Regions from separate parts of the Mesorhizobium sp. M4A.F.Ca.ET.020.02.1.1 genome, predicted to be linked through region 1. Evidence: predicted binding sites of a transcription regulator. Region 1 holds the regulator's gene; each other region holds the start of a gene.
The links. The regulator LexA, encoded in region 1, represses DNA repair genes until DNA is damaged. The targets are predictions, from matches to a motif close to TGTTCNNNNTGTGTTCNG.
Positions count from the first base shown of each region.

Region 1 (2,878 bases):
GCTGCCCTGGTCGGCGCCTATGCCGGCTGGGCCGACTATCGCGCCGACAGGACGACCACGCCGCCGCCGAAGCGATCGTTCCTTCGCTTTACGTCGCGCAAACTGGTGATGGGGATGGGTGGCCTTGCCATGACCTCGATCATCGCCGGCAGCGCCACGGCGCTCTTCGCCATCTGGCACTTCCAGCGCGTTTCGCCACTCAGCCTGGTCGCCAACCTGGCCGTCATGCCGATCGTTTCGGTGGTCATGTTCCTGGGGGTCGCCAGCGCCCTGACGATGCCGTTCGGCCTCGACTGGCCATTCCTGTATCTGATGGGCAAGGGCCTGACCGCGATGATCGCGATCTCCGGGTGGATTTCCGAACGCTCGCCGGTCGATGCCGTCGGGCTGATCTCCATCCAGTCGGTGCTTTTCGTGACGATAGCGCTGGTCATCGCGACCATGGCCACGACCTGGCTGAGACTTGCGGCGATCCCCTTCGCTCTGGCGGGCCTGCTGACGGTTTCCAATACCCGCACGCCCGATGTGCTGATCTCGGAGGATGCGCATCTGGTGGCGATGCCGATCGGAGGCGGCGAGCTCGCCGTCAACCGGGTGCGGTCGAACGAATTCACCACCGACAATTGGAAACGCGCGCTGGTGGCCGAGACCATCGTCGAGCCGGAGACCTTCGAGACAGGGGATGCACGCTTCGACATCGATCCGCTCGACCTGCCGCCGGGCTCGCCATTTTACTGCAGGGACGGGCTATGCCTTGCCCGACATCCGTCAGGCGCAATCGTGGCGCTCGCGGAAAACCGCAAGACGGCGCGGCCGGCCTGCGCCTTCGCCGACCTGATCGTCATCGACGACGCCACCGCCTACAGTCCCTGCTGGAATTCGCTGGCCCTCGTCGTCACCAAACGTCAGCTCGCCCGCTCCGGCAGTGCCGCTGTCTTCTTCGATCCGCAATCGGCGAGCGCGCAAGCAACAATCCGCTACGCGGTCGAAAAGCCCTACCGGCCATGGCACGAGCAGCGCAAATACTCTCGCGAGGCGAGGGGACTGCCGCCTTACCAGAGACCCGAAAAACCGGTGGTCAAACTGGCGCCGTCGGCTCAGTAGCGCCGGATCAGGCCGACCAGCTTGCCTTGCACCTTGACCCGGTCAGGGCCGAAGATGCGGGTCTCATAGGCAGGGTTGGCAGCTTCGAGCGCGATCGATGCGCCCTTGCGGCGGAAGCGCTTCAGCGTCGCCTCTTCCTCGTCGACCAGCGCCACAACGATCTCGCCGGGGCTCGCCGTGTCGGCGTTGCGGATGATGACCGTATCGCCGTCGAAGATACCGGCCTCGATCATCGAGTCGCCCTTGACCTCCAGCGCATAATGCTCGCCGCCCGAGATCATGTCCGGGGGCACCGAGATCGAATGCGTCTGGTGCTGGATGGCGTCGATCGGCACGCCGGCGGCGATGCGGCCCATTACCGGGATCGACACCGCCGACACAGCGTCGTCGTCATTGCTGGGGGTACGCGACGGCGACGCCGGTTTGATTTGCCGACCGAGATTGCCCTGTCCCAGGCTTCCCTGGATGACGCTCGGCGAAAACTTCTTCGCCGCATTGAGACCGGGCGCGATCGAGTCAGGCAGGCGCAGCACTTCCAGAGCACGCGCCCGGTTCGGCAGCCGGCGAATGAAGCCGCGCTCTTCCAGCGCCGTGATCAGCCGGTGGATGCCCGACTTCGAGGCGAGATCGAGCGCCTCCTTCATCTCGTCGAACGAGGGCGGAATGCCGCTTTCCTTCAGCCGTTCATGGATGAACATCAGGAGTTCATGTTGTTTGCGCGTCAGCATGGCGGCCCCCACGGGTTCTGAAACCAGAATCAGAAAAACAAACCCAGAACAAACACTATCTGTTCCAGTTGTGTTCCGCAACCGTTTAAAGTTTAATGAATGCGTTGACGTTTTGTTCAGCGTAGCATCAGCACGCGGCAAGCGTCGCCTGCGGCTGCAGCCGGGGCGAAGGGCTCCCGCACGACAAGGCCGTTGGCGTCGGCGAGCATGCGCAGCATCGAGGAGTCCTGGATGCCGAAGGGGGTGGCAACCATTGAGCCGGCTTCTTCGCGGACCACGGCGCGCACGTAATCCTGCCTGAGATCATTGGCCTGCATCGCCGTGCCCAGGCGTGCCTCGCGCAGGTCCTGCCGGAAGTCGCGGCCACCGAGTCGCGCCAGCAAGGGCTTCAGGAACAATTTCGAGCAGACCAGGCTGGCGACAGGGTTGCCCGGCAGGCCGATACAGCGCGTGCGCCCCATCCGGCCGAACATCAGCGGCTTGCCCGGGCGCATGGCGATCTTCCAGAAATCGAGCGTCATGCCTTCGCCGGTCAGCACGTCGTGGATCAGATCGTGGTCGCCGACCGAGGCGCCGCCCAGCGTGACGATGACATCGGCCTGCTGCTCGACGGCCTGCCTGACCAGCGCGGCGATCGCTTCCTTGCGGTCGGCGGCGATGCCGAGATCGAGCGCGCGGGCGCCGACCGACTGAGCGGCGGCGGCGACGCCATAGGCGTTGGACGAAATGATCTGGTCGGGACCAAGCTCGCTGCCGGGCGGCAGCAGTTCGTCGCCGGTGGCGATGATGGCGACCAGCGGCCGCTTCACCACGCTCAAACACGGATGGTTGGCGGATGCCGCCAGCGACAGTGCCGCGGGATCAAGCAGGCGGCCCCTTTCGAGCAGCACATCGCCTTGCGCGAAATCGAGTCCGACACGCCGGATGTTGCGTCCTTGCGCCGTCGGCTGGGTTACCTCTACCGTGCCGCCGCCCAGGTCCCTGACATTCTCCTGAATGACGATGGTGTCGGCGCCTTGCGGCACTGGCGCGCCGGTGCCGCAAGG
Region 1 covers NZ_RZOI01000164.1:6,696-9,573, reverse strand. Annotated here, with positions in the region: partial or broken gene EN742_RS13210 (ComEC/Rec2 family competence protein) at 1-1,104, shown strand, start outside; gene lexA (transcriptional repressor LexA) at 1,098-1,832, opposite strand; gene EN742_RS13200 (molybdopterin molybdotransferase MoeA) at 1,949-2,878, opposite strand, start outside.

Region 2 (8,853 bases), on a different contig from region 1:
GACTTTTTCATCGATTTGCCGCGAGAGTATGGCGGAGAACTCATCCGAGAACCCTTCCATGCGCACGGCGATCTTGTTCGCGTCTGATGACAGCTTGTTGTAGGCGATGACAGCCGGGATGGCCGCGAGCAGGCCGATGGCGGTGGCGAGCAGCGCCTCGGCGATGCCGGGCGCGACCACCGACAGGCTGGTATTCTTCGAAGCGGCAATGGCCTGGAACGAGGTCATGATACCGATGACGGTCCCGAAAAGGCCGATGAAGGGCGCGGCCGAACCGGTGGTGGCGAGGAAGCCGAGCCGTCCCTCCAGCCGCTCCATCTCGCGCGTCAGCGCCAGGTCCATCGCCTTGTCTATGCGGGTCTGCAGGCCGAGCGGCGATTTCGCTCCCTTCTCGAAGCTCTTCTTCCATTCGCGCATGGCGGCGACGAAGATCGCGCCCATGCCGGTGGTCTTGCGGTCGGCGAGCGTACGGTAGAGCTCTTCCAGCGACTGGCCCGACCAGAACACCTGCTCGAAGCGGTTCAGCGCCAGCCGCATGCGGCCATAGGCGACGAGCTTGTCGACGATGATCGCCCAGGTCCAGATCGAGGCGCAGAGCAGGCCGATCATGACCAGCTTGACGACCCAGCTGGCCTGCATGAACAGCGCCCAAATCGATAAATGCGCGCCCGGTTCGGCGAGTGCGATGTTTTCCATGGTTACGTCCTTAGATTTTCCGGGCGTCGCTGGCGGCTGGGCCCATGGGCATCCCTTGTGGTCCGTTCGCGCGAGCTTGAAGCTTGCGGGATCACCCCGAATGCACCGTTTCGCGGCCTTTTCGGGGCAAATATTGGTGAAAGGAAGGCGTTCGGATTCCGCCAATCTTCACCAATCTCTTCATGAACCGTTATGGTTAAGGATGGGTTATGATATGAAGCGCGGCGCATTGCCGCGCCCCATATCGCAGGGTCGCTGCTCGCATCTGTCGATCAAATGGCTGCGGAGGTCGCCGAGGGCCGAAATATCAGTCGCTTGCCTTTGGCATAAACGCTGCGACCCACTCCCTCGGAAAGCGCCTCGGCCGGCCGTTCTCGCCGATGATCGCCGCCTCGACCTTCGCCTCGACCAGCACCTCGTCGCCGCGCTTCAGCTGCTGCGCCATGAAGATGCGGGCGCCGGAAATATCCTCGGTGCGCGTCTCGATGGTCAGGATGTCGTCCATGCGGGCGGGACTCTTGAAGTCTATCTCCATGCGCCTGACCACCCAGACGATGCGTTCGCCATGCTTGCCGTCGGCAAGCTCGGTATGATGAACGCCGGCGAGCCTCAGATAATCGGAGCGGCCGCGCTCGAAGAATTCGAGATAGCGGGCGTGGTAGACGACGCCGGAGAAATCGGTATCGGCATAGTAGACCCGCGCCATCAGCCGATGGCCGAATTCCGTCAGCGCGCCGGAAAGCCCCGCGCCGAGCGCCGCCGATTCACCATGATCGTCCATCGCGCTTTCCTTTTCTGGCCCGAGCAGGCAGGTGTTGCGGCGCTGGAACCGGATGGCACTGTTGGGCGCGATGATCAAGACCTTGATGGCGGCACTGCTGGCTCTTGGGGCTTTGGCATTGCCCACCTATGCCGCGACGTTCTCGATGAAGCGCGGCCTCAATCTCGACCAGTGGACGACCTGGACCGGCGAGGAGAAATGGAACGACCCGAACGCCATCCTGCCCTATCCGGAATGGCGAAAGTTCCTCAAGGAGGATGACCTCAAGGCGCTCAAGGATGCCGGCTTCGATTTCCTGCGCATGCCGGTCGACCCCTCCCCCTTCCTGTCCGAAGAGACACTTGCGCTGCGCGACGACCTTTACGCCAGCGTGCTGGACTCGGCGCGCATGATCAACCGCGCCGGGCTGAAGGTGATCGTTGACATGCATCTGATCCCCGCCGGCGGCAACCGCAAGATCGGCATGGGCGAGGTGATGGACGACCCCGGGACCTTCGACGCCTATGTCGATATGGTGCGCAAGATGGCGCGCACGCTGTCAAACGAGGATCCGGGCCAGGTCGCTTTCGAGCCGATGAACGAGCCGATCGTCGACTGCGACGGCGACGGCACAAATCTCTGGCCGGAGCGCCAGAAGAAGCTATTCGCGGCGGCGCGCTCCTCGGCCACCAGGTTGACGCTGATCCTCACCGGCGCCTGCTACTCCAACGCCGCGTCGCTGGCCAGGATCGACCCGAAGCTGATCGCCGACGACAACATCATCTGGTCCTTCCATTCCTACGATCCGTTCCTGCTCACCCATCAGGGCGCGACCTGGGCCGGCGACTTCATCCGCTATGTCACCGGCCTGCCCTTTCCGCTGACAGCCGTGCCGCAGGGGCAGCTCGATGTGGCGCTGGACACGATCCGTGCCCGGATCAGGGCCGAGGCGCCCTGGACGCGCCGGAGCGGCATGCTTGCCTATCTCGACGAGCAGGTCGCCAGCATGGACAGCGACGACAAGCTGCTCGGCATCATGGATGCGCCGTTCAAGACGGTCGAAGCGTGGGCGAAAGCCAACGGGATAAGACCGGAAAACATCACGCTCGGCGAATTCGGGATGATCCGCCAGGAATACGGCAACGCCTATGTGATGCCCGCCGAATACCGCGCCGCCTATGTCAGTCAGATGATTGGGCGCGCCGAGGCGCACGGCTTCTCCTGGTCGGTGTGGGGCTATGGCGGTGCCTTCGGCATTGTCGACGCTTTCGACGGCGACAAGGCCGAGCCTGACGTAATCAACGCGATCAGGTCGCTTCACTGAAGCGGGCGGTTCAGGCGGACCCGAGATCGATCTGCAGGATTTCCGGGCGCATGCCAAAACGCACCGGCATGATGCTGAAGCCGAGTCCGCCGGACACAATCAGGTTTCGATCGTTTTCGACGACATGGCCATAGGCGTAGCGATTGCCGTAGCGCGAAGGCACGACCGGCGAATAGCCGAACAGCCGCACCTGCCCGCCATGGGTGTGGCCGGACAGCGTCAGCGAAACCCGCCACGGCACTTTCGGGAAGATATCAGGCTCATGGGCGAGCAGGATTGTGGGAGCGCTATCGCTCACCTTGGCCAGCGTGCCATCGAGGTCGTCGAGGCCCCTGGGCTCGTCGCGGCCGTCGCCCGGCAGCAACGCTAGCTGGTCCGCGAGGCCTGCCAGCCAGAAGCCGTGTCCGTCCTTTTCCAGGCGCAAGGCATCGTTTTCCAGCACCGTGATGCCGGCGCCCTCGAGTGCCTTGCGCGCCTCGGTTGGTCCGGCCCCCGCCCTTTGCGCAACAGGATCGTGCCACCAGTCGTGATTGCCGAGGATCGCCTTGACGCCGAGCGGCGCTTTCAGGCCGGACAGGGCCGAGGCCCATTCCGAAGCGGGCACCTCGTCCGTTACCAGGCGCATGCCGGCGACATAGTCGCCGAGCAGGACGATGAGATCCGGACGCAAGGCGTTTGCCTCGGCGGCAAGCGAGGCGATCCGCTCCGGCGTCATCCAGGGACGGCAGGCATGGATGTCGGCGAGCGCAAGGACACGCAGCTTGAGGCCCGCCGGCCAGTGCGGTGGCATCAGCGAATAGCGCTTCACATGTGTCAGAAGCATCGGCTCGATGCCGACCGCATAGGCGCTGAGCGACACCATCGACAGGAACGAGCCGCCGATGAGGCGCAGGAAGCCACGTCTGGTGATCATAGGTCCGCCCGGCCCTTGGTATGGCAATTGCGTCAAGCTAGAGGCGGCAATTGCGTCTTCAGCTTGGCCGCGGCGAGCAGATTTTGCGCAGACAGGCCGTTCCCCGCGCAAGTGGGGAACAAATCTGCGTTACTCCTCCTGGAACAGGCTGATCTGCTGCTGCGCCAGATCCTTTGGCGCGTCGAGGCCGAGATGGCGCCAGGCATTGGCGGTCAGCACGCGCCCGCGCGGCGTACGCTGGATGAAGCCCTGCTGGATCAGATAAGGTTCGATGATGTCCTCGATGGCGTCGCGCGGCTCGGAGAGCCCAGCCGCGATGGTCTCGATGCCGACCGGGCCGCCGCCGAAGTTGCGGGCAATCATCGACAGGTATCGGCGGTCGAGCGCGTCGAGACCGAGCCCGTCGACCTCCAGCCTGGTTAGCGCCTCATCGGCGATGCGGCGGTCGACATGGCCATCGCCGGCAACGCTGGCGAAATCGCGCACCCGGCGCAGCAGCCGGCCGGCGATGCGCGGCGTGCCGCGCGCCCGCCTGGCGATCTCCAGCGCGCCATCGTCGCCGAGCGGCATCGAAAGGATGCGCGCGCCACGGCGCACGATCTGCTCCAGCTCCTCGACCGTGTAGAAATTGAGCCGCACCGGAATGCCGAAACGGTCGCGCAACGGATTGGTCAAAAGCCCGAGCCGTGTGGTGGCGGCGACCAACGTGAAACGGGCGAGGTCGATTTTGACCGAACGCGCGGCCGGTCCCTCGCCAATGATCAGGTCGAGCTGGAAATCCTCCATTGCCGGATAGAGGATTTCCTCCACCGCCGGATTGAGGCGATGGATCTCGTCGATGAACAGCACGTCACGGTCTTCGAGATTGGTGAGAAGCGCGGCGAGATCGCCGGCCTTGGCGATGACCGGCCCCGACGTTGAGCGGAAGTTGACGCCGAGCTCGCGCGCCATGATCTGCGCCAGCGTCGTCTTGCCGAGGCCAGGCGGTCCGACGAACAGCACATGGTCGAGCGCCTCGCCGCGTCCCTTGGCGGCGTCGACGAAGACCTTGAGATTGGCCCGGACCGCCGCCTGGCCGACGAACTCGTCGAGCGATTGCGGCCGCAAGCTCTGGTCGGCATCCTCGCCGCGCTTGTCGGGGGCAATGAGGCGGGGCGAAAGGTTCATGCCGCTTTCCTTGCATACGGCAAGGACCAGAACAAGCGGCCCCTCACCGCGCCAGTTCCTTCAGCCCGAAACGGATCAACTTCGAGGCGTCGGCGCCTTCGCCCGCCGCCTTCAGCGCCGCCGAAACCGCGTTGGCCGCGATGTCGCGCGAATAGCCGAGATTGACCAGCGCCGAGACGGCGTCGGTGATTGGCGCCGGCGCCACGCCCTCGCCGAGCTCCTGCTTCAGCCCGATCGTGCCCGAGGCGGCGCCCGCATAGGCCGGCGCCTTGGCCTTCAATTCGGTGACGATGCGCTCGGCCACCTTCTTGCCGACACCCGGCGCGCGCGACACCATGGCGATGTCGCGCAAGGCGATCGCGTTGGCGAGGTCGGCCGGCGCCAGCGTCGAGAGGATGGCCAGCGCCACCTTGGCGCCGACGCCCTGCACATTGTTCATCAGGAGCCGAAACCATTCGCGCTCGAGCGCCGACTGGAAACCGTAGAGCCGGATCATGTCCTCGCGCACATAGGTCTCGATGAACAGCACCACCGCCTCGCCGGGCGACGGCAGGGAGGCCAGCGTGCGCGCCGAGCAATGGGCGACATAACCGACGCCATGCACGTCGACGAGGCAGAAATCCTCGTCGATCTCGTCCAGCGTGCCCTTCAGTTTGCCTATCATCGCTGTCCCCTTACGCCAGCGCTGCAATCCGGTAGGCGGCGCTTTGCCGGTGATGCGCGTGGCAGATGGCGATGGCAAGCGCATCGGCTGCGTCATCGGTGTCGAACACCGCTTTCGGCATCAGCACCTTGACCATCATGTGGATCTGCTTCTTGTCGCCGTGGCCGACGCCGATCACCGCTTTCTTGACGGCGTTGGGGGCATATTCGGCGACCACCAGCCCGGCGCGCGCCGGCACCAGCATGGCGATGCCGCGCGCCTGGCCGAGCTTCAGCGTCGCCGTCGCATCCTTGTTGACGAAGGTCTGCTCGACCGCGGCCTCATGCGGCATAGCTTGATGCAGCACCTCGACCAACCCATCATGCAGTTGGCAGAGCCTGATCGCGAGCGCCGCCTTGTCGTCGGAACGCACCGTGCCGGAGCCGACGAAGCGCAACGAATTGCCGAGGCTCTCGACGATGCCCCAGCCGGTGCGCCTCAGCCCCGGATCGATGCCGATGATGCGAATCGCTTCCCCCATGCGCCGAGTCTACCTCCAACGCAGGGCGATGCCAGCAAAATGTGAACAAACCAGAAACGGCTCAGGCAGGGACAGGCAGCTTCAGAATTTGGTCTGATGAGCCATATTGCGTTGCTTTCGAGAACCGGAGCGAAGCGTACTCAAGTGCAGTGAGCTGCGCGCAAAATCAAGAAGCGCTACAGCGTCCTTTGCGCGTCCGAAAGGACGCGCGGCGCTGTAGGGAAGCGCAGAAAACGGCGCTGGATGGCCATCAGAGCGAATTATCAAGCTGCCGGATCAGCCGCGGGCGAAGGCCGTGTTCAGCAGGCTGATCTGGTCGGAGACCGGATTGACGCGGCGGGCGGCTGGCGGCATGTCGGCCAGCGCACTGCCGTAGATCTCCTCGTCCATGCGGCGTACCAGCGCCTGCAGGCGCAGCGAGCGGGTGACGAGGTCGAGAAATTCCTTCGGCAGTTCGTTCCAGCCGATCGCCTCGTCATGCGCGGACGCGGTGTCGAGCCGTACCTTGGACTTTTCCGAGGCGACCTGGTCGCGGGTCATCTCGCCGGAATTGGCGGCGCGCTGCAGCAGCAGCCAGGAGGCAACCTGCATCAGCCTGGTGGTCAGCCGCATCGATTCGGCCGCATAGAGCGTCGCAGCCGTCCGCGACAACTTCTTGGCCTCGGCCCGGCCCTTGCCGTCGAGATATTCGGCGGCCTGTTCGACGAGGCCCATGCCCTCCTGATAGAGCGGCTTGAAGGATTGGGAGAAAACCCGGCGCTCCGCCAATTTGATGGTTTTCGCGCTTCCCTTGGAAGGCTCGTTCATCGCTACGCCCCTGCACTGCCGCAAGCCGAATCGGCATTCTTGCCGTAACGCCCTGCACCCTAAAACGACTGAGCTTGAAAATGCGCTTCGCCGCCGGTGAAGGCAAGCACATGTTTAACGAAGGGTTAACGGCCCGGCCGACGGTTCCCGCGGACAAAAAAAGAGCCGCGGATAAGGCGGCTCTCAGGAGTTTAACAGGGAGGCGTCAAACAAAGTGGCTCCAACCACTCGGTAAGAATCCAGATCACTGGATGCGCATAGTAAACGCCTGTAAAGCTTAATGAAGTCTTAACGGCGCCGAGATTTTTTTACCAGGCGCGCCGCTTCTGTGCCGTAACAGGACAGCCGCCGTGATGCCGAATCGGCCCCGGCAATGTGGTTCGGGCCATGGTCCGCCGCACGGCTGCGAATGCCGGTGCCGAAACAAGCCCGCCTCCCACGCGACATCGTTCCGAAACAGGCGCCACGCTAAACGCCCGCTCCTCTGAACCGGCGGGCAAATCCGCTCGACCGCAAATCGCCAGGAGCGAACCCATGGACTGGTATTCGATTGTCAAGTTTCTCCACGTCGTCTCGGCCACTCTGTGGGTCGGCGGCGGTTTCGCGCTGTTCCTGCTTGGACTGCTTGCCGAGCGCGCCGGCAATGTCGAGGGCAAGCTGCAGGCGATGCGCGCCACCGGGCAGTTGGGCAACCGCTACTTCGCGCCGATGTCGATGCTGACGCTGCTGTTCGGCCTCATCATGTGCGCTTTCTGGGTTGGCTTTTCCGACCTTTGGATCCTGATCGGCCTTGCCGGTTACGCCACGACCTTCGCGATCGGCATGCTCGTGTTCAAGCCGAGCGCCGACCGCATGGCCGACATGATCGCGAAGGATGGCGTGACTCCGGCCGTCCTTGCCGTGGGCCAGCGCGTCATGGGCGCCGCCCGCTTCGACTATTCGGTGATGCTGGTGATCATCGCCGACATGGTGCTCAAGCCGACCGTGCACGACATCGCCATCCTCGCCGGCATGGCGCTGGTGGTTGCGGCAGGCGCCACGCTGGCCTTTGGCGGCGGCCGCCGGCTGGTGGAAAGCGCCGCCTGACAGCGCAATTGGCGAGGGCGGCCGGATATTCTCGCCGCCTATATCAGGCCGGCGATCCCGTCCCAGAGCAGCTTGACCGCAACGATCGCGACGGTCGCGTAGGTGAAGGGATAGAAGATCTCCGGCCGCATGCGCCGCACCAGCCAGGCGCCGGCGATGGTCGCCAGCGGCGCCAGCGGCATCAGCACGGCGGACGCCGTCAGGTTGGTGGTGTCGAACTGGCCGAGCGCGAAGTAGGGGATCAGCTTCAGCGCATTGGTGGCGGCGAAGAAGATCGCCGATGTGCCAGACAGCACTTTCGGGTCGAGCCGGATCGGCAGGGCATAGACCTGGAAGGGCGGGCCGCCGACATGGGCGACGAAGCTTGTGAAGCCGGCGACGGTGCCCCAGAAGGCAGCCGCCACGCGGTTGGGCGCAGCTGCATGGTCGGCGCCGTGGCGGAACTGCAGGTAGAGCCAGCGCAGCACGAAGATCAGCGCGACCGCGCCGACGATCAGTCGCACCATCTCCTCGGTGACCAGCGCCGCCGTCAGCCAGCCGAGGCCGATGCCGATCACCGCGCCCGGCATCATGTCGACCAGCATCTTGCGATCGTAGACGCCCCACCACGTCCAGACCGAGACGATGTCCATCAGGCACAGGATCGGCAGCAGGATGGCGGCCGCCTGCACCGGCGGCATGGCCAGCGCCATCAGCGGCACGCCGACGAAGCCGACGGCGCCGCCGAAGCCGCCTTTCGACAGGCCGACGAGAATGACCGCCGGAATGGCGGCGGCATAGAACCACGGATCGCTGAGCAGGCCTGACATGGGGTGAGAGCGGCTGGAGGATGGCGGGAGCCCTGCAATAGACCAGAAAGCGGTATATCGCGATAGCCAATGTGCTCTGGCAGCCGCCTGCGCGATCAACTGTCCGT
Region 2 covers NZ_RZOI01000148.1:66-8,918, reverse strand. Annotated here, with positions in the region: gene tolQ (protein TolQ) at 1-696, opposite strand, end outside; gene ybgC (tol-pal system-associated acyl-CoA thioesterase) at 1,004-1,477, opposite strand; gene EN742_RS12380 (cellulase family glycosylhydrolase) at 1,530-2,780, shown strand; gene EN742_RS12375 (metallophosphoesterase) at 2,791-3,693, opposite strand; gene ruvB (Holliday junction branch migration DNA helicase RuvB) at 3,823-4,860, opposite strand; gene ruvA (Holliday junction branch migration protein RuvA) at 4,904-5,524, opposite strand; gene ruvC (crossover junction endodeoxyribonuclease RuvC) at 5,535-6,044, opposite strand; gene EN742_RS12355 (DUF1465 family protein) at 6,321-6,851, opposite strand; gene EN742_RS12350 (DUF2269 family protein) at 7,386-7,937, shown strand; gene EN742_RS12345 (sulfite exporter TauE/SafE family protein) at 7,976-8,746, opposite strand.
Region 2: ruvC (crossover junction endodeoxyribonuclease RuvC) is a predicted target of LexA. The motif match lies at 6,086-6,103, and genes of this name have one in related genera.

Region 3 (11,590 bases), on a different contig from region 1:
GCAAGGAAATTCTCCAGCATGAAGCCAAGCCCGTCATAGCCGAGCGCCATGGGCGGCAGCGCCAAAGCGAGCGAAATGCCGGCGCCCACCAGGACGCGCGGCAATGGCGAGCGCCCTGTCCTGAACTGGTGGGCGGCACCCAGCATCACCGAAAAGCCGAGCAGCAGAAGTGCCAGCGTCAGAACGCCGAGGACAGGCCCAGGGGCTTCGATATAGGCGTCATAGACGAACACCTCGCCGACGATCACCAGCACGCTGATGGCCCAGGTCAGAAGGAAACTGTCGGAGCGGGCGGTCAGCCATGTGCCGAACAACGTCATGCTGAGGCAGGCGGCGGAAAAGCCGACCGCCAGCAGCATTGAATTGTAGTCGAGCAGCATGCCCTGTCCTTGCCGGCGGCGGCGCCAGAGTCTGCTCTGGCGTCGGCTATTAGTGCCGCAAGGAAGTGTCGATACCGTTACGATATCCGCGAAGATACCGAGATTTTGCCGCGTCAGCCCGTCACGCGCTTCATCAGCGCCATGGCGCCGAACGGTGCGCGCACCTTGCCCTCGGTGATGAAATAGGCGAACACGTCGCGCGGCTTGACCGGCGCGTCGATTTTGGCATCGACGCGCGGCAGGTCGGCCGGCTGCTTGCCCTCCGCCCAGGTTTTTACGCGCGCCGCCCACTCATCCAACGCCTTCGGCGTGTAGCAGTCGGGATTGTCGTCGCTGCCGGTCTGCAGCCGCGCATAGACGAAATCGCCGGTGACGTCGGCAATCCGAGGATATTTGGCATGGTCGGCATAGACGATCGCCGCCTTGTACTTGCGGGCCAGCGCCGCGAATTCCGGCACGATGAAACTGTCGTGCCGGACTTCCAGCGCGTGGCGCAGCGCGACGCCGTCCTGCTTCTCGGGGAGCAGCTTCAAGAAGGCTTCGAAATCGTCCGCATCGAACTTCTTCGTCGGCGCGAACTGCCACAGGATCGGGCCGAGCTTGTCGCCGAGCGCGGCAACGCCGGAGCCGAGGAAACGCATCATCGACTCGCCGGCTTCGCCCAGCACACGACGGTTGGTGACGAAGCGGTTGCCCTTCAGCGAATAGACGAAACCGTCAGGCGCCTCGTTCGCCCATTTGACGAAGGTCGGCTCCTTGAAGCTGGAATAGAAGGTGCCGTTGACCTCGATGCTCGGCACCTGCCGGCTGGCGTATTGGAGCTGCTTGGTCTTGGACAGCTTGTCAGGATAGAAAGACGTGTCCCACGGCTCGAACGTCCAGCCGCCCATGCCCGAGCGGATCGTTCCTTGGCTGGCCATTGTCATCCTCCCAGTTTCAAAAAGGCTATCAGGCGGCTTGGTCGACCGGCTTGACCATGTCGACCACAATCCATCCTGGCCGGTAGGGGTGGGCCCGGCGACCCGTTTCCCGGAAACCATAGGCCGCATAGAGCGCGATGTTCCGCTCCATCCGCGAATTGGTGTAGAGCCGCACCTCCGGCAGACCCCATGACTGTGTCTGCTCGTCGGCGAAATTGAGCAGCTTGATGCCGTGACCTCTGCCTTGGAAGGTAGGGGGGACCGCGACGCTGAAGATCATCACATGGTCGGCATGGCGCTCGAGCACGATCAGCCCGGCAAGTTCAGCGCCGCTTTCCAGCAGCCAGACTTCGCCGCGCTCGATGCGCGGCCCGTAGTCTTCCGTGACCGGCATCGGCGGCGCGCCGAGCAGAGCGGTATAGGGCGCATAGGCGGCCGTGGTTAGCGCGACGACGGCGGGGAGATCAGCCGCAAGCGCCTTTCTGAATGTCATTCAAACGCTCTCCAGGCACTGGCCATTTGCGCACTTACTCAGCCGCTTCGCGCTTGCCTCCGGGGCGCCGCTCCAGCAACTCCTTGAGGAATTGGCCGGTGTAGCTGCGCTTCTCGCGCACGATCGCTTCCGGCGTGCCGGAGGCGACCAGTTCGCCGCCGCCGTCGCCGCCTTCGGGGCCGAGGTCGAGCACCCAATCGGCGGTCTTGATGACTTCAAGATTGTGCTCGATCACCACCACCGTGTTGCCCTGGTCGACCAGCTCGTGCAGCACTTCGAGCAGCTTGGCGACGTCGTGGAAGTGCAGGCCGGTGGTCGGCTCGTCGAGGATGTAGAGCGTTTTGCCGGTCGCCTTGCGCGACAGTTCCTTGGCGAGTTTTATCCGCTGCGCCTCGCCGCCGGACAGCGTCGTCGCCTGCTGGCCGATATGGATGTAGCCGAGGCCGACCTGCTTCAGCGTCTCCAGCTTGTCGCGGACGCTGGGCACCGCAGCGAAGAAGTCGACGCCTTCCTCGACCGTCATGTCGAGCACGTCGGCGATCGACTTGCCCTTGAACAGCACGTCGAGCGTCTCGCGGTTGTAGCGCTTGCCGTGGCAAACGTCGCAGGTGACGTAGACGTCGGGCAGGAAGTGCATCTCGATCTTGATGACGCCGTCGCCCTGGCAGGCCTCGCAGCGGCCACCCTTGACGTTGAACGAGAAGCGGCCCGGCTGATAGCCGCGCGCCTTGGCTTCCGGCAGGCCCGCGAACCAGTCGCGAATCGGCGTGAAGGCGCCGGTATAGGTGGCGGGGTTGCTGCGCGGGGTCCGTCCAATAGGCGACTGGTCGATGTCGATGACCTTGTCGAGGAACTCCAGCCCCTCGATGCGGTCATGCTCGGCCGGATGTTCACGCGAGCCCATAATGCGGCGCGAGGCCGCCTTGAACAGCGTCTCGATCAGGAAGGTCGACTTGCCGCCGCCCGACACGCCGGTGACCGCGGTGAAGGTGCCGAGCGGGATTTCCGCCGTCACGTTCTTCAGATTGTTGCCGCGCGCGCCGACGACCTTGATGCGCCGGTTCTTCTTCGCTTCGCGGCGCACGGCCGGCGTCGCCACTTCGAGTTCGCCGGACAAATATTTGCCGGTGATCGAGGCCGGCGTCGCCATGATCTGCTGCGGCGAGCCCTGCGCGATGATCTCGCCGCCATGGATGCCGGCGGCCGGGCCGATATCGACGACATAGTCGGCATGCAGGATGGCGTCCTCATCATGCTCGACGACGATCACCGTGTTGCCGATGTCGCGCAGGTGCTTCAGCGTGTCGAGCAGGCGTGCATTGTCGCGCTGGTGGAGGCCGATCGACGGCTCGTCCAGCACATAAAGTACGCCGGTGAGGCCCGAGCCGATCTGCGACGCGAGCCGGATGCGCTGGCTCTCGCCGCCCGACAGCGTGCCGGAATTGCGCGAAAGCGTCAGATAGTCGAGGCCGACATCGTTGAGGAAGCGCAGCCGCTCGCGGATTTCCTTGAGCACCCGCACCGCAATCTCGTTCTGCTTGTCGTTGAGCTGCGCCGGCAATTCGGTGAACCACTGGTCGGCCTTGCGGATCGACTGCTCGGTGACCTCGCCGATGTGTTTTCCCGCGATCTTCACCGCCAGCGCCTCGGGCTTCAGCCGATAACCATTGCAGGCGGGGCAGGGGGTGGCCGACATGAAGCGCTCGATCTCCTCGCGCATCCAGGCGGATTCGGTCTCCTTCCAGCGCCGATCGAGATTGGGGATGACGCCCTCGAAGGTCTTGGTCGTCTTGTAAGAGCGCAGGCCGTCATCATACTGGAAGGTGATCTCGCGCTCGCCGGTGCCGTGCAGGATCGCCTCCCGCGCCTCGGCGGAAAGATCCTTGAACTTGTCGCCGAGCTTGAAGCCATAGGCCTTGCCCAGCGCTTCCAGCGTCTGCGCGTAATAGGGCGAGGTCGACTTCGCCCACGGGCTGACTGCGCCGTCGCGCAGTGAAAGGTTCTCGTCGGGCACGACCAGATTGGCATCGATGGCGCGCTGGCTGCCGAGACCGTCGCAGGTCGGGCAGGCGCCGAACGGATTGTTGAAGGAAAACAGCCGCGGTTCGATCTCCGGAATGGTGAAACCTGACACCGGACAGGCGAATTTTTCCGAGAACAGGATGCGCTCATGCGTCTCGTTCTTCGACTTGTTGACCGAATCCTCACCGGTCAGGCTGGCGTCGAGCGGCCTGTCGGCGAATTCGGCCACCGCCAGGCCCTCGGCGAGCTTAAGCGCCGTCTCCATGGAATCGGCAAGTCGCGTCGCCAGGTCGCCGCGCACGACAATGCGGTCGACGACCACATCGATATCGTGCTTGTACTTCTTGTCCAGCGCCGGCACGTCGGCAATCTCGTAGAAGACACCGTCGACCTTGACGCGCTGAAACCCTTTCTTCTGCAGCTCCAGGAGTTCCTTGCGATACTCGCCCTTGCGGCCGCGCACGATCGGCGCCAGCAGGAACAGGCGCGTGCCTTCCTCAAGCGCCAGCACGCGGTCGACCATTTGGCTGACCGTCTGGCTTTCGATCGGCAGGCCGGTGGCCGGCGAATAGGGAACGCCGACGCGCGCGAACAGAAGCCGCATGTAGTCGTAGATCTCGGTGACGGTGCCGACCGTCGAGCGCGGGTTCTTCGAAGTTGTCTTCTGCTCGATGGAGATGGCGGGAGACAGCCCGTCGATCTGGTCGACATCCGGCTTCTGCATCATCTCCAGGAATTGGCGGGCATAGGCCGAGAGGCTCTCGACATAGCGGCGCTGGCCCTCGGCATAGATCGTGTCGAAGGCGAGCGACGACTTGCCGGAGCCTGACAGGCCGGTCATGACGATCAGGCTGTCGCGCGGCAGATCGAGATCGACATTCTTCAGATTGTGTTCGCGCGCCCCGCGAATGGAAAGGTATTTATGGTCGGCCATCGCCGGTCGCCGCCTCAGGTCTGGAATTTGCTGGAGTGGCGGGGTTTCCCGGCCATCCCCTATGTAGGTAGTTTTCCCGCCACGTCGAGAGACGCCACAACTCTCAACAGAAGCGTTTAACCGTCTTTCGCGCGGGCGGGCAAGCGGAAAGAACAAAGGCCGAACACGCTCCTGACAAAGCGGTGTGGAAATCCCGCCTCGACCTGACCTGGACGTAACCTCCCGGTGATCACATTTTCCGTTAATCGGCTTTTCAACGGTTGACGTCTCCGACTCACGGGAGCAGTGTCCGGGGGTCAACGGAGCCGGCTGTCTTTCGATGGCCTCGCCACCCAAAGGTGGCCTGCGAGACGCCGCAGGCTTTGCGATTTGCGCTTCGGACGACAATTGTCGCAACGGACCCAGGAGCGGAGCATGACGCCACCGGACAGTCCCTTGAGGCTCCACACGATGATGGAGCCACGGCGGGCATAAGTGCCAGGGCTTGGCGTGAGCGCTGCCCGACAAACCGTGACTTGCCGATTCCCAACAATCAGAGACCATAGTCGGATCGTCGGCTGAACGCCGCGGAGCATCCGAAATCAAACGCCGGCAGAACACTCCCGGCAAAAGTTGGATTTCAGATCCATGAAAGCCCCGTCAGACTGTAGAAGCAGCGGCGGGGCTTAAATTTGCGCCAGCGATGGCACTCGGTGCCGATGGCGCACCCGTCCTACGTCAACGTCGACCGATACATGGCGCGATTGGTGGGCCGTGAGTTCAATCCATCTCAATCCCATGCGTACACCCATCTTCCAGCTCGATGCCTTCGCTCACCGGCGATTTGCCGGCAATCCCGCCGCGGTCATGCCGATGGGCAGCTTCCCGGACGACGCGGTGATGCAGGCCATAGCCGCCGAAAACAATCTGGCGGAGACCGCGTTTCTCGTTCGCGAGGGGAGCGACTATCGGCTTCGATGGTTCACGCCCGTCACGGAAGTGCCGCTTTGTGGACACGCGACGCTTGCGAGCGCGGCGGTCGTGATGGAGCGGCTCGAGCCGGGTCGTCAGTCGGTCGTGTTTCATTCGAAGAGCGGGCCGCTCGTGGTTACGCGTGTGAATGCGGGCTACGTGTTGAACTTTCCGGCGCGCCCGTCGGAGAAAGCCGCGGCGGTCCCGCCGGGGTTCGCGCATGCCCTCGGCGTCGAACCTGTTGAAGTCTGGGTGAACGCGTTCAACTACATGGCGGTGCTCGACAGCGCGAGCACTGTGCGCTCACTTACGCCAGACATGGCGGCGATTGCTCGTCTGGACCGACCCGGTGTCATCGTGACGGCAGCAGGTGATGAAGCGTACGACTGCGTCAGCCGGTACTTCGCTCCAGCGAAAGGAGTTCCTGAGGATCCGGTGACCGGCGCCGCGCACTGCATGCTGGTGCCCTATTGGGCTCCGCGCCTCGGCAAGACAGAGTTGCGTGCGTATCAGGCATCGAAGCGAGGCGGGGAGATCACGTGCCGCGCGGTTGGCGAGCGTGTCGAGCTCGAAGGGCAGTGCGTGTTTTATCTCGAAGGCGAAGCGGAGATCTGATTTCAGCGGCTGGCGGCGCTCGCATTCCACGACGCGGCGGCAGCGCCGACGTTCAAAGCACCTTAATGGCTCGGCGGCCTGATCCCACCCGTCGCCATGTCGATGGTTATGCTGCCGGAAATCCTGACATCGGTATCGCCGATCTTGAACTGGCCGTTGCCGCTGGCGGGCAGCGCGTCCTCGGGCTCGGGCTGCGGGGCGGGCTTGGCGATGCGATAGTCGCTGCTCACGCCGGGCAGAGCAGCCTTCTGTGTCGAACTGTCATCGGCGAAGGCGGCGCCCGCCAACATGCTCGCGGTCGCGAGGGCGACGATGCGCAGGAGTCTGGACGAACGCTTGCTGGTCATCGCCGGACTATATTGGCGGCGCAGAAGCGATGCCAGACCGCACGCGATCACTTTGCCGCGTGCCGGCCTCATGCCGCCTTCTTGCGGGTGTCGTAGACATGGTCGACAAGACCCCAGGCCTTGGCCTCCTCGGCGGTCATGAAATAGTCGCGGTCGAGCGTGCGCTCGACCTCCTCGTAGGTGCGGCCGCAATGATGAGCATAGAGCTCGGTCATGCGCCGCTTGGTGCGCATGATGCCTTCGGCGTGACGTTGGATATCGGACGCCTGGCCCTGGAAGCCGCCGAGCGGCTGGTGCAGCACAATGCTGGCGTTGGGCAGTGCGATGCGCCGGCCAGGCGTACCGGCCATCAGCAGGAAGGACGCCATCGAGGCGGCAAAGCCCATGCACACGGTCGACACCGGGCAGGAGATGTACTGCATGGTGTCATAGATGGCGAAACCGCTGGTCACCACGCCGCCCGGCGAGTTGATGTAGAGCGATATCTCCTTGTCGGGATGGTCGGATTCCAGCGACAGAAGCTGGGCGCAGACCAGCGCCGACACACCGTCGTTGATCTCTCCGTTGATGAAGATGATGCGTTCGCGCAGCAGCCGCGAGAAGATGTCGAAGGCGCGTTCGCCGCGGCTCGAGTGTTCGATCACCATCGGCACCAGATTGGCAAGACCGCTCATTTCGTCTCTCCCTTGGTTCCTTGCTCAGGCCGCGCGCCGCAACTGCGGCGCATTCGCCGCGATCGCCCGTTTCGTGCCGCCCGCGCCAAAGGCGTGCCGGCAACCGGCACCGGCCATGGCGACGGCGGGCATGCGCGCAAAGCCCTCATGGACGATGCGCAGGTGCGTGCCGCCGGAAACCGTCGGGTCGAGCGTGAAGGTGACGATGCTGTCCAATCGGCCGTCGAGCGGCACTTGCCGTCCGCCATTGCCTTTGCTTGGCCGCTCGCGCCAGGAATAGCGCAGCAGCCTGCCGGGCTCGGCTTCGAGGATTTCGCACTCGATCGGCGCCTCTGGCCCGTCAAAGGCGAAACGGCTGCCCACTTCGGGAGTGATGTCGTTCGGCATCATCCAGGCCGCCAGCAATTCCGCTTCGGTCAGCGCGCGCCAGACTTTTTCAGGCGGATCGGTAAGCTCGCATTCGAAGTTGAGCGACGCATCGGCAGGAGGACGTTCGGTTGCCGTCATTGGTCCATTCCCTTCAAAACTGTCTTCAGTTTCTCGATGCGTTCCGGCCAGAACGCGCGGTAGCGCTCGATCCAACCGAGCAGCGGCTCAAGCCCTTCCGGCGCTGCGCGGTAATAGGCATTGCGGCCGGCGCGCCGCTCGACCACCAGGCCTGCGCCGCGCAGCACCGCCAGATGCTGCGACACCGCCGGCTGCGACACCGTCATGCCGATGCGCAGCTCCGACACGGTCATCTCGCTGGCGACCAGCCGCTCGTAGACGGCGCGCCGTGTCGGGTCGGCCAGCGCGCGGAAAATCTCTGCCTCAATCATGGCAGAAGCATAAGTCGATACTTATTGATTTGGCAAGCGCTGTTTACGAACCTTGCGGAAGCCAGCGCCTCACCAGCCCGGCCGCTCCATCGAAGGTGGCCTCGAAGATCGGCGACGCCAACACCGCGTGGATGTGAAGCGGTTCGTCGCCGACGTTGCGGAAGCCATGTTTCCTGTGCGCGGGGACGATGAGAGACTGGCCTGACGTCAGGACGCTGTGCTGGTCATCGATCCACACCTCGGCCATCCCGGCGACGACCGTGAGCACCTCCTCGACCGAATGCCAATGGGTCGGGGCGCCGACCGTGGGCTCGACCCATTGTTCGAATATGCAGAGTTGCGCCGCGCCGTTGCTGGCCGATACCAGCATGCGTGTCTCGACGCCCGCCCGCCATTGCTCGCGCTGCTGGTCCCCATGTGCGATCGACTTCACCTGGCACCCCATCCGTTCCCGATCACGTGGAAATTCCGGGCCGGAACACTACATGCTGCTGACAACCATTGACAGCGCATCGCCCACATCATAGAACGAAAAGAGAACAAAAACCTTGTGGGAAAAGCCAGTCACGACGGGCGGCGATTGCCCGCAAGCTGTAAGGTGCGGCGTCAAAAATTTGTTTCGGATGAGCGCGGAGAAGTACGATGGCGGGTAGCATCAACAAGGTCATTCTGGTCGGCAATCTCGGGGCGGACCCGGAAATCCGCCGCCTGAACTCGGGTGAGCCGGTCGTCAACATCCGCATCGCCACCTCGGAAAGCTGGCGCGACAAGAATTCCGGCGAGCGCAAGGAAAAGACCGAGTGGCACAACGTCGTCATCTTCAACGACCAGATCGCCAAGGTGGCCGAGCAGTATCTGAAGAAGGGCATGAAGGTCTATGTCGAGGGCCAGTTGCAGACGCGCAAATGGCAGGACCAGACCGGCAATGACCGCTACACGACCGAGGTCGTGCTGCAGAAATTCCGTGGTGAGTTGCAGATGCTCGACGCGCGCGGCGAGGGCGGCGGTCAGGTCGGCAGCTATGCCGGTGGCGGCAACAGCAGCCGCGGCTCGGATTTCGGCCAGTCCGGCACGAACGACAGCTTCAGCCGCGGCGGCGGCGGTGGCGGCTCCAGGGGTGGCGGCGGCGGTGCGTCGCGCGAACTCGACGACGAGATCCCGTTCTGAGCGCCCCACGTAACCGGCATTGAGGAGGGGAGATGTCGCTCGGACCATTGCTATCCGCGCCCCCTCCCATTCCGTGGCATGCATTCGCGGCCCTTGCCGCCCTGGCGATTGGCGGCGCGCAGCTGGCGCTTCCGCAAGGCACGCCGAGCCACCGCGTGATGGGCTATGCCTGGGCGGCGCTGATGCTTGTCATCGCCGTCTCGAGTTTCTGGATCCAGCAGATCCGCCTGATCGGCCCGTTCAGTCCGATCCATCTGCTGTCGATCCTGGTGCTGGTCACCGCGCCGCTGGCGGTGTGGTATGCGCACACCCATCGCGTCGCCGCGCATCGCGGCGCCATGATCAAGCTCTATGTCTTCGCCTTGATCGGCGCCGGCATCTTCACGCTGCTGCCTGGCCGGATCATGCATACGGTCGTGTTCGGTCAATAGGCTGGCCAAGGCCTCGCAAGGAAAAATGCCGTGAAAGCACGCGTCAAATGGGTCGAGGAACGCACCTTCGTCGGTGAGTCCGGCAGCGGCCACAAGGTTGTCCTCGGAACAGCGTCCGGCCCGGAGGGCAAAACGCCGGGGCCGAGCCCGATGGAGCTCGTGCTGATCGGCACCGGCGGCTGTTCGGCCTACGACGTCGTCCACATCCTCGAAAAAGGCCGCGAGGCGATCGAGGATTGCGTCGTCGAGCTCGACGCCGACCGGGCAGAGAAGGAGCCCAGGGTCTTCACCCGCATCCACATGCATTTCATCGTCAAGGGCCGCGGGCTCTCGCATGAAAAGGTGAAGCGCGCGATCGACCTCTCGATCGAAAAGTACTGCTCGGCGACCGCGATGATGGCCAAGACGGCGACGGTCACGCATGATTTCGAGGTCGTCGATACCGCCGCGAAATAAGGCAGCAGGGGTCCCGCTTAGGCAGCCATTAGTGCCCTGACGCCGTCCGCAACGAACTGTACGGCGAGCGCCGCCAGGATGACGCCGAGCAGCCGCGTCAGGATCGAGCGGCCGGTCTGGCCGAGGATGCGGTCGATGCGCTCCGCCAGCACGAACACCAGATAGGTGATGGCGAGGCAGACGAAGATGATGCCAACCAGCGCCGCCTGCGCCGCGAAACCGTCGAAGTGTCCCGACAGCAGCACCGTCGCCGAAATCGCGCCCGGGCCGGCGATCAGCGGGATCGCCAGCGGGAAGGCGGCGATATTGTGGATCATGTCCTTGGTGATGGCGACGTCGCCGATCTTCTCCTTGCGGTCCTGCCGGCGCTCGAACACCATTTCGAAGGCGATGAAGAAGAGCAGGAAACCGCCGGCGACGCGGAAGGCCGGCAGCGTGATGCCGAACACCGACAGGATCGAGGCGCCGGCAACCGCGAACAGCGCCATCACCAGGAAGCCGATCACCGAGGCCCGCACCGAAACTTGCTGGCGCTCCTCGCGGTTCATGCCGCGCGTCACAGCGAGGAAAAGCGGCGCCAGCCCGGGCGGGTCGATGGTCACCAGTATGGTGACGAAGGCATTGAACAGGCTGTCGAAGCTCGGCATCGCTGGTCCCCTCCCGCCGGGCGAAGCCCAAGCTCGTCAATTGGTAGAGCAAAGCGGGAGCGGTGGGAACAGGAAGGGAGGGGATTTCAGCCGGCTATTCAGCTTTGCCGCAGTAAGCCTCGAGCCGGTACCCGTCAGGGTCTATGACGAAGGCGGCATAGTAGTTTTCACCATAAGCGGCGCGCAAGCCAGGCGGGCCATTGTCCCTGCCGCCCTCACGCAACGCGGCCGCGTGGAAGGCATCGACGCTCTTTCGCGTCGGCGCGGCGAAGCAGAAATGCAGGCCGGACTCCGTGTCCGCCGGCACCGGCCGCGCGGCTTCATTCACCCAGAGCGCCACTGCATTGGCGCCATAGCCGAGCGAGCCGGGCGACTGGCTGAGGCAGCCATAGCCAAGTGGTTGCAGCAAGGCATCGTAGAAGCGCTTCGAGACAGTTGTGTCGCCAACGCCGAGCGAGATGTGGTCAAGCATCGTTTTCTCCGTTTTTTCATTAGGGTAGCCGATCAGCCTCAAGTCGTGCGGCGGGCGAGGAATTCGACCTCGAGCCGCCAGGTGGCGCCGCCGTCATGCGAGCGCTCGCCGAGCTAACGGAACGAATTCTCGGTGATGCGCGAAAAGCTCCAACGCACCGACGCGCCGGAGCCATCGGCGCCGACCTGCACGATCGTCTCGCCCTCGGCGCGGCCGAGCTGCCGGCTGTAGTATTGGTTGCGCGGATCGCTCCAGAAGATGTG
Region 3 covers NZ_RZOI01000036.1:7,508-19,097, reverse strand. Annotated here, with positions in the region: partial or broken gene EN742_RS04770 (GGDEF domain-containing protein) at 1-380, opposite strand, end outside; gene EN742_RS04765 (DUF72 domain-containing protein) at 494-1,300, opposite strand; gene EN742_RS04760 (GNAT family N-acetyltransferase) at 1,329-1,793, opposite strand; gene uvrA (excinuclease ABC subunit UvrA) at 1,828-4,749, opposite strand; gene EN742_RS04745 (PhzF family phenazine biosynthesis protein) at 5,527-6,315, shown strand; gene EN742_RS04740 (hypothetical protein) at 6,378-6,662, opposite strand; gene EN742_RS04735 (ATP-dependent Clp protease proteolytic subunit) at 6,731-7,336, opposite strand; gene EN742_RS04730 (SRPBCC domain-containing protein) at 7,361-7,843, opposite strand; gene EN742_RS04725 (metalloregulator ArsR/SmtB family transcription factor) at 7,840-8,154, opposite strand; gene EN742_RS04720 (cupin domain-containing protein) at 8,198-8,587, opposite strand; gene ssb (single-stranded DNA-binding protein) at 8,797-9,321, shown strand; gene EN742_RS04710 (DUF2306 domain-containing protein) at 9,354-9,752, shown strand; gene EN742_RS04705 (OsmC family protein) at 9,783-10,208, shown strand; gene EN742_RS04700 (MarC family protein) at 10,226-10,855, opposite strand; gene EN742_RS04695 (VOC family protein) at 10,950-11,327, opposite strand; partial or broken gene EN742_RS04690 (hypothetical protein) at 11,366-11,590, opposite strand, start outside.
Region 3: uvrA (excinuclease ABC subunit UvrA) is a predicted target of LexA. The motif match lies at 4,898-4,915, and genes of this name have one in related genera.

Region 4 (5,095 bases), on a different contig from region 1:
CAGACCAGGAGGGGGGCGCTGTCCCGCCAGCATAGAAGGGATCGCGGCCGGCCTCCGCACATCCTTGCATGACTGGTTGTCGCGGCGGGCGGCCTAGGTTACGCTTTTTTAGGCACTAACCGGGGGGCGTGAAGAATGCTTTTACCATTCTTGCGTTGGCCTGCACCTCGTCATCATTACAGGCTGGGCAGGCTGAGATCGGTAGCTCTCTTTGCACCCTTCATCCTCTTGTCCGGCTATGTCGTTTACGGCTTTGTCGGGATCCGGATCGACTCGCCGGTGACAGCCCTCAGGCACCTTGCCGCTTTCCCGAACTGTACCGCCGCTCGCTTCGTTGGTCTGGCTCCGGCGCGTCGCGGGCAACCCGGCTACTGGCCGACACATGATGCCGACCGTGACGGGATCGCCTGCGAGCCATGGCGCGGCGGAAGCGCCGGCGGCGTCAGGGTCCACCGCTACTGGAGCACCGGTCGCCGGTAGGGTTGGCGATCGGCCAGCTACAGCTCCTTCTCGGCCAGCTCCCTGAACGCATCCGGCACCGAGCGTGCTGCTTCCAGCGCCACCGTGCCGTAGCCGACCGCCTCCCGCCCAAAACGCTGGCGGATCTTGTCGATGGCGCGGTCGGCGCCGAAGCGGGCGAGGCCCTTGCGGCTGCCGGGCCTGAGCTTCTCGTCGGCGAGGCCGAGCGGCAGTTCGAGCTGCAGCTCGGCACTTTCCTCCAGATGCGAGACAGAGATGGCAAGCAGCGAAATCTCCCGCTCCTGCGCATTGGCGGCGAGCACGCCGCGCACCAGTTCCTCGGCGATCTCGGCCAGCATCGCGGTGGCCTGGATCGGCTGCTCCAGCGTCACCGAGCGGCTGACGGCGCGCATGTCGGCGAAGCGCACGCGCACCGTTACGGTGCGGCCGGGCCGCGCCTTGGCGCGCAGGCGGCTGGCGACGCGGTCGGCGAGATGCAGCAGCGTCGGCACGAAGACGCGCGGCAGCGCCGGCTTGCGCCCAAGCGCCGACTGCGCGCCGGCGGAGTGCGCGCGGCGGTGCGTTTCCAGCCGGCGCGGGTCGCGGTTCCAGGCAAGCGCTGCGAGCTTTTCGCCGGCGGCCGGGCCCAGCAGGCGTTTCAGCGCGCCGCCATGGGTGCGAGCGAGCTGGCCGATGGTCTCGACGCCGATGTCGGCCAGCCGCGCCCTGGTCGCCGGGCCGACACCCCACATCAGCGTGACCGGCAGGTCGTGCAGGAATGCGAGCTCCGTGCCGGGCTCGACCACGACAAGCCCGTCGGGTTTTGCGACTTGCGAGGCGATCTTGGCCAGATGCTTGGTGCGCGCCACGCCGATCGAGATCGGCAGGCCGAGCTCAGCCTTCACGCGGCGGCGGATGGCATGGGCGATCTCGTCGGGCGGCCCGAACAGATGCGTGCAGCCGGCGACGTCGGCGAAGGCCTCGTCGATCGATATCCGCTCGACCAGCGGCGTGAAATCGTCGAGCACCTTGATCGCCGCGTCGCCGAGGCGCTGGTACTCGCTGAAGTGGCCGCCGACGAAGATGAGTTCAGGGCAAAGCTCGCGTGCCTTGCGGCCGGGCATGCCGCCGCGCACGCCGAAGGCCTTCGCTTCATAGGAGGCGGCCAGCACCACGCCACCGCCGACGGCGATCGGCTTGCCCCTGAGCGAGGGGTCGAGCAACTGCTCGACCGAGGCATAGAAGGCGTCGAGATCGGCATGCAGGATGGTGGCTTCTGCGCCCTGCGCCATCCCGTTCACCTTGCGGCGTTGCAGCATTAGCAGGGCCTGTTTTAAGGAATTTTTTGTCGAACAAAAAGAGAACAAACAGGGTCTGTTGTCAAGCGGCGCCGAGGGGCCGGCGAGGGCATTCGTCGCGGCCAACGGCGAGGATGCGCAATCTTGTCGGAATCTCGTTTTTTTGTCACTTTGGGGGGACGTCGCAGCGCAGTGCAGCATGACGAGGTACGATGCCGAAGACCGGAACATCGTCTGGCCGGCGGCGTTGTTGACGGATAGGGACGCCGTTTGCGGGAGGCCTGACATGGGCCATTTCGAGATTTCAGACCTCGTCTATATCGTCAATGCCTGCGTCACCGGCCGTGCCGCCGGACGCCTGGTTTCGATGGCACGGGCAGTGGAGGAATTGCGCGTGCTGACCGGGGATTTCATTTCGCCGGACGAGATGGTGGCGAACGAGTTGTCGGCCGTGGCGCTGGAACGCGGCTGTTCCGTGCTGTTCGACGAGCAGCCGGGCGCCGATATCCTCAGGGCGCCATAAGCCGCTATATCAAAGACGCGCCATTTGCGGCAAGTCTTTGAAAAATCGGCCCTTCAAGCGCCGCCCGCGACAAGTCGAGCGAAAATCTTAGGCATTCGTTTATGCATGCCTGCTCATATGGTGGCATGGCATTGCGCGCCCGTTTCTTCATGGATCACTTTCACCGCCTGCTGGGACGCAGAGGCGCGGGCGGCAACGTCGCCGTCATCTTCGCCTTCGCCTTGCCGGTGGTCGTTGGCGGCGCCGGCCTCGGTGTCGAGACCTCGCTCTGGTACTACAGCAGCCTGAAGCTGCAGGCGGTGGCCGATGCCGCGGCCTATGCGGGCGCGTTGGAAAAGGTCGCCGGTTCGGACAACCCGACCATCGTCGCCGCCTCCACCACCTCGGCAACCACCAACGGCTTTGCTGGCACGATCCAGGTCAACACGCCGCCGTCTTCAGGCCCCAACACCGCAAAGAAGGCGGTCGAGGTCATCGTCAACCAGCAGCTCGATCGCTATTTCACGGCCATCTTCAACAGCAGCCCGGTTCCGCAGCGGGCGAGGGCGGTAGCGCTGATCACCGACGCCTCGAAGGCCTGCGTCCAGGCGCTCAATCAGTCGGCCCCGCAGGCGGCGCTCTTCTCCGGCAACACCAGCGTCAACCTCACCGGCTGCGTCATCATGTCGAATTCGGTTGCTGCGGACGCCATCAGGACGCAGGGATCGGCCGCGCTCAAGGCCGACTGCCTTGTCACCGTCGGTGGCATGGTGCTGAACAATCCGGCGACCACGACCTGCAGCTCCAACGTCACCAAGGCCTTGCCTGCCGCCGATCCTTACGCCAGCCTGCCGACGCCCGCGGCCACCAACCCGTGCAGGAATGTCAACGGCAACAAGACGTCGCAAACGCTCCAGGCCGGCACCTACTGCAGCGGCATGGACCTCAAGGGCAATGTCGCGCTTTCTTCCGGTGTCTATGTCGTGCAGGGCGGTTTCAAGATCAACGCCAACGCGGTCATCACCTGCGCCGCACCCTGCACCGGCGTGACCATCTTCATGTCCGGCAGCAACACCGTCAGCATGAACGGCAACGCCACGGTGAACCTGAGCGCGCCGACCTCCGGCACCTATTCCGGCGTGCTGTTCTACGGCGACAGGACGGGGACCGCGGCGCAGAGCACGTTCAACGGCACGGCGGACTCGCTTTTGACCGGCGCCATCTATTTCCCCAGGCAGCAGGTCAACTACCTCGGCAATTTCTCCGGGAACGGCGGCTGCACCCAGGTCGTCGCCGACACCATCCAGTGGTCCGGCAGCACGACCATCAAGCAGGACTGCACCAGCTACGGAATGAAGGACATTCCGGCGGCGCAGTCCGTTCAGCTCGTCGAGTAGCCGGATGGGTGAGCGGGTCGCACGCATCTTCCGGGACAAGACCGGGATAGCCGCCGTGGAATTTGCCATGGTGCTGCCCATCCTGTGCCTCGTCTGCCTCGGCATCGCCGACGGCTGGTCCTACGTGACGAGCTACCTGCAGATGCGCGCCGGTGTCAAAACCGCGGCCAATCTGGTGATGGCCGGCGCGACCAATGACGCGGGAACGCAGGCGGTCGCGTTTTCGAGCTGGGACAACAAGCCCGAAGATGCCGCGGTCGTGCTGGTCAGATCCTACAAGTGCGGCACCACGGTGGTGGATGAGACTACGATCTGCGGCGGAACCAAGCTGCCGAATGCCTTCATCCAGATCACGGCGACGGGCACCTGGGTGCCGCCGTTCAATTTCGGCATCTTTCCGGATCCGCGCGTCATGACCCATCAGGAGGTGATCCGTGTCCGCTGAACGGATCGCCAGATGGCTCGGCGACCGGTCCGGCGGCGCCGGGCTGGAGTTCGCGCTGATCGCGCCGTTCCTGGTGATGCTGCTGTTCGGCATCTTCGCGTTCGGCTGGTCGTTCAATGCCACGTCGACCGTCCGCTACACGCTGGAAACGTCGGCCCGCGCCTTGCAGCTCAACAACACGCTCTCGCAGAGCCAGATCCAGGCGATCGCCACACAGAAACTGCTGGCGCTGGGCCTGAAGAACGTCGTCGTGACGATAGCGACCGATCCCGCCAGCGGCGGCTTCAAGATGGCGCACCTGACCGCCAGCTACGCCTTCGTCATCGAGTTCCCGTATTTCGACCAGTATCCGATCAATTACGCAACGACAGTCACTGTACCTTTGGTTGCAAGCTGAGCATCTTGCCGCCAAAAGGTTTCACTTGGTGTTCTGCAAGATGTTGCTGGCGTAACTGCGTCCCATGATCAGTTAGGACCAAGGTCTGATCAGTATAGGGCTTCTGCGGTCCAAAGGGTGCAGTCGCTATTGGTTCGCCATAATCCTCTTTGGTTTCAATATCTTACCCGTTCCGCTCGGCGCGTTGGTCGCGCATCGCTACTATATTTGTCTAAAGTTTACTTCTTCGAATTAGCAAATTTGCATACGACACTGCTATAGCGGGTAGGCGAGGTGGCGAATCCCCGAGGAGGTACTATGACAACCCGAAAAACCCTATTGGCGGCGGTGGCCGCATTCGCGCTCCTGGCCTCTCCGGCGCTGGCCGGCAACGGCAATGGCGGCGGCAACGGCGGCGGCCATGGCAACAGTGGCGGCAGCCACGGCAATAGTGGCGGCGGCAATTCCGGCAAGAGCGGCACGCACGGCAATTCCGGCACGCACGGCAAGAGCACGCATGGCAAGTCGGCATCGGCCAAGTCAGGCAAGAAGACGCAGGCCGCCGTCGATGACGTCGAGGTCGCCGCCACGCCCAAGGAGAAGAATCTCCACGCCAAG
Region 4 covers NZ_RZOI01000384.1:521-5,615, reverse strand. Annotated here, with positions in the region: gene EN742_RS21805 (excalibur calcium-binding domain-containing protein) at 136-480, shown strand; gene dinB (DNA polymerase IV) at 498-1,751, opposite strand; gene EN742_RS21795 (hypothetical protein) at 2,044-2,280, shown strand; gene EN742_RS21790 (pilus assembly protein TadG-related protein) at 2,406-3,656, shown strand; gene EN742_RS21785 (TadE/TadG family type IV pilus assembly protein) at 3,661-4,101, shown strand; gene EN742_RS21780 (TadE/TadG family type IV pilus assembly protein) at 4,091-4,498, shown strand; partial or broken gene EN742_RS21775 (hypothetical protein) at 4,796-5,095, shown strand, end outside.
Region 4: dinB (DNA polymerase IV) is a predicted target of LexA. The motif match lies at 1,808-1,825, and genes of this name have one in related genera.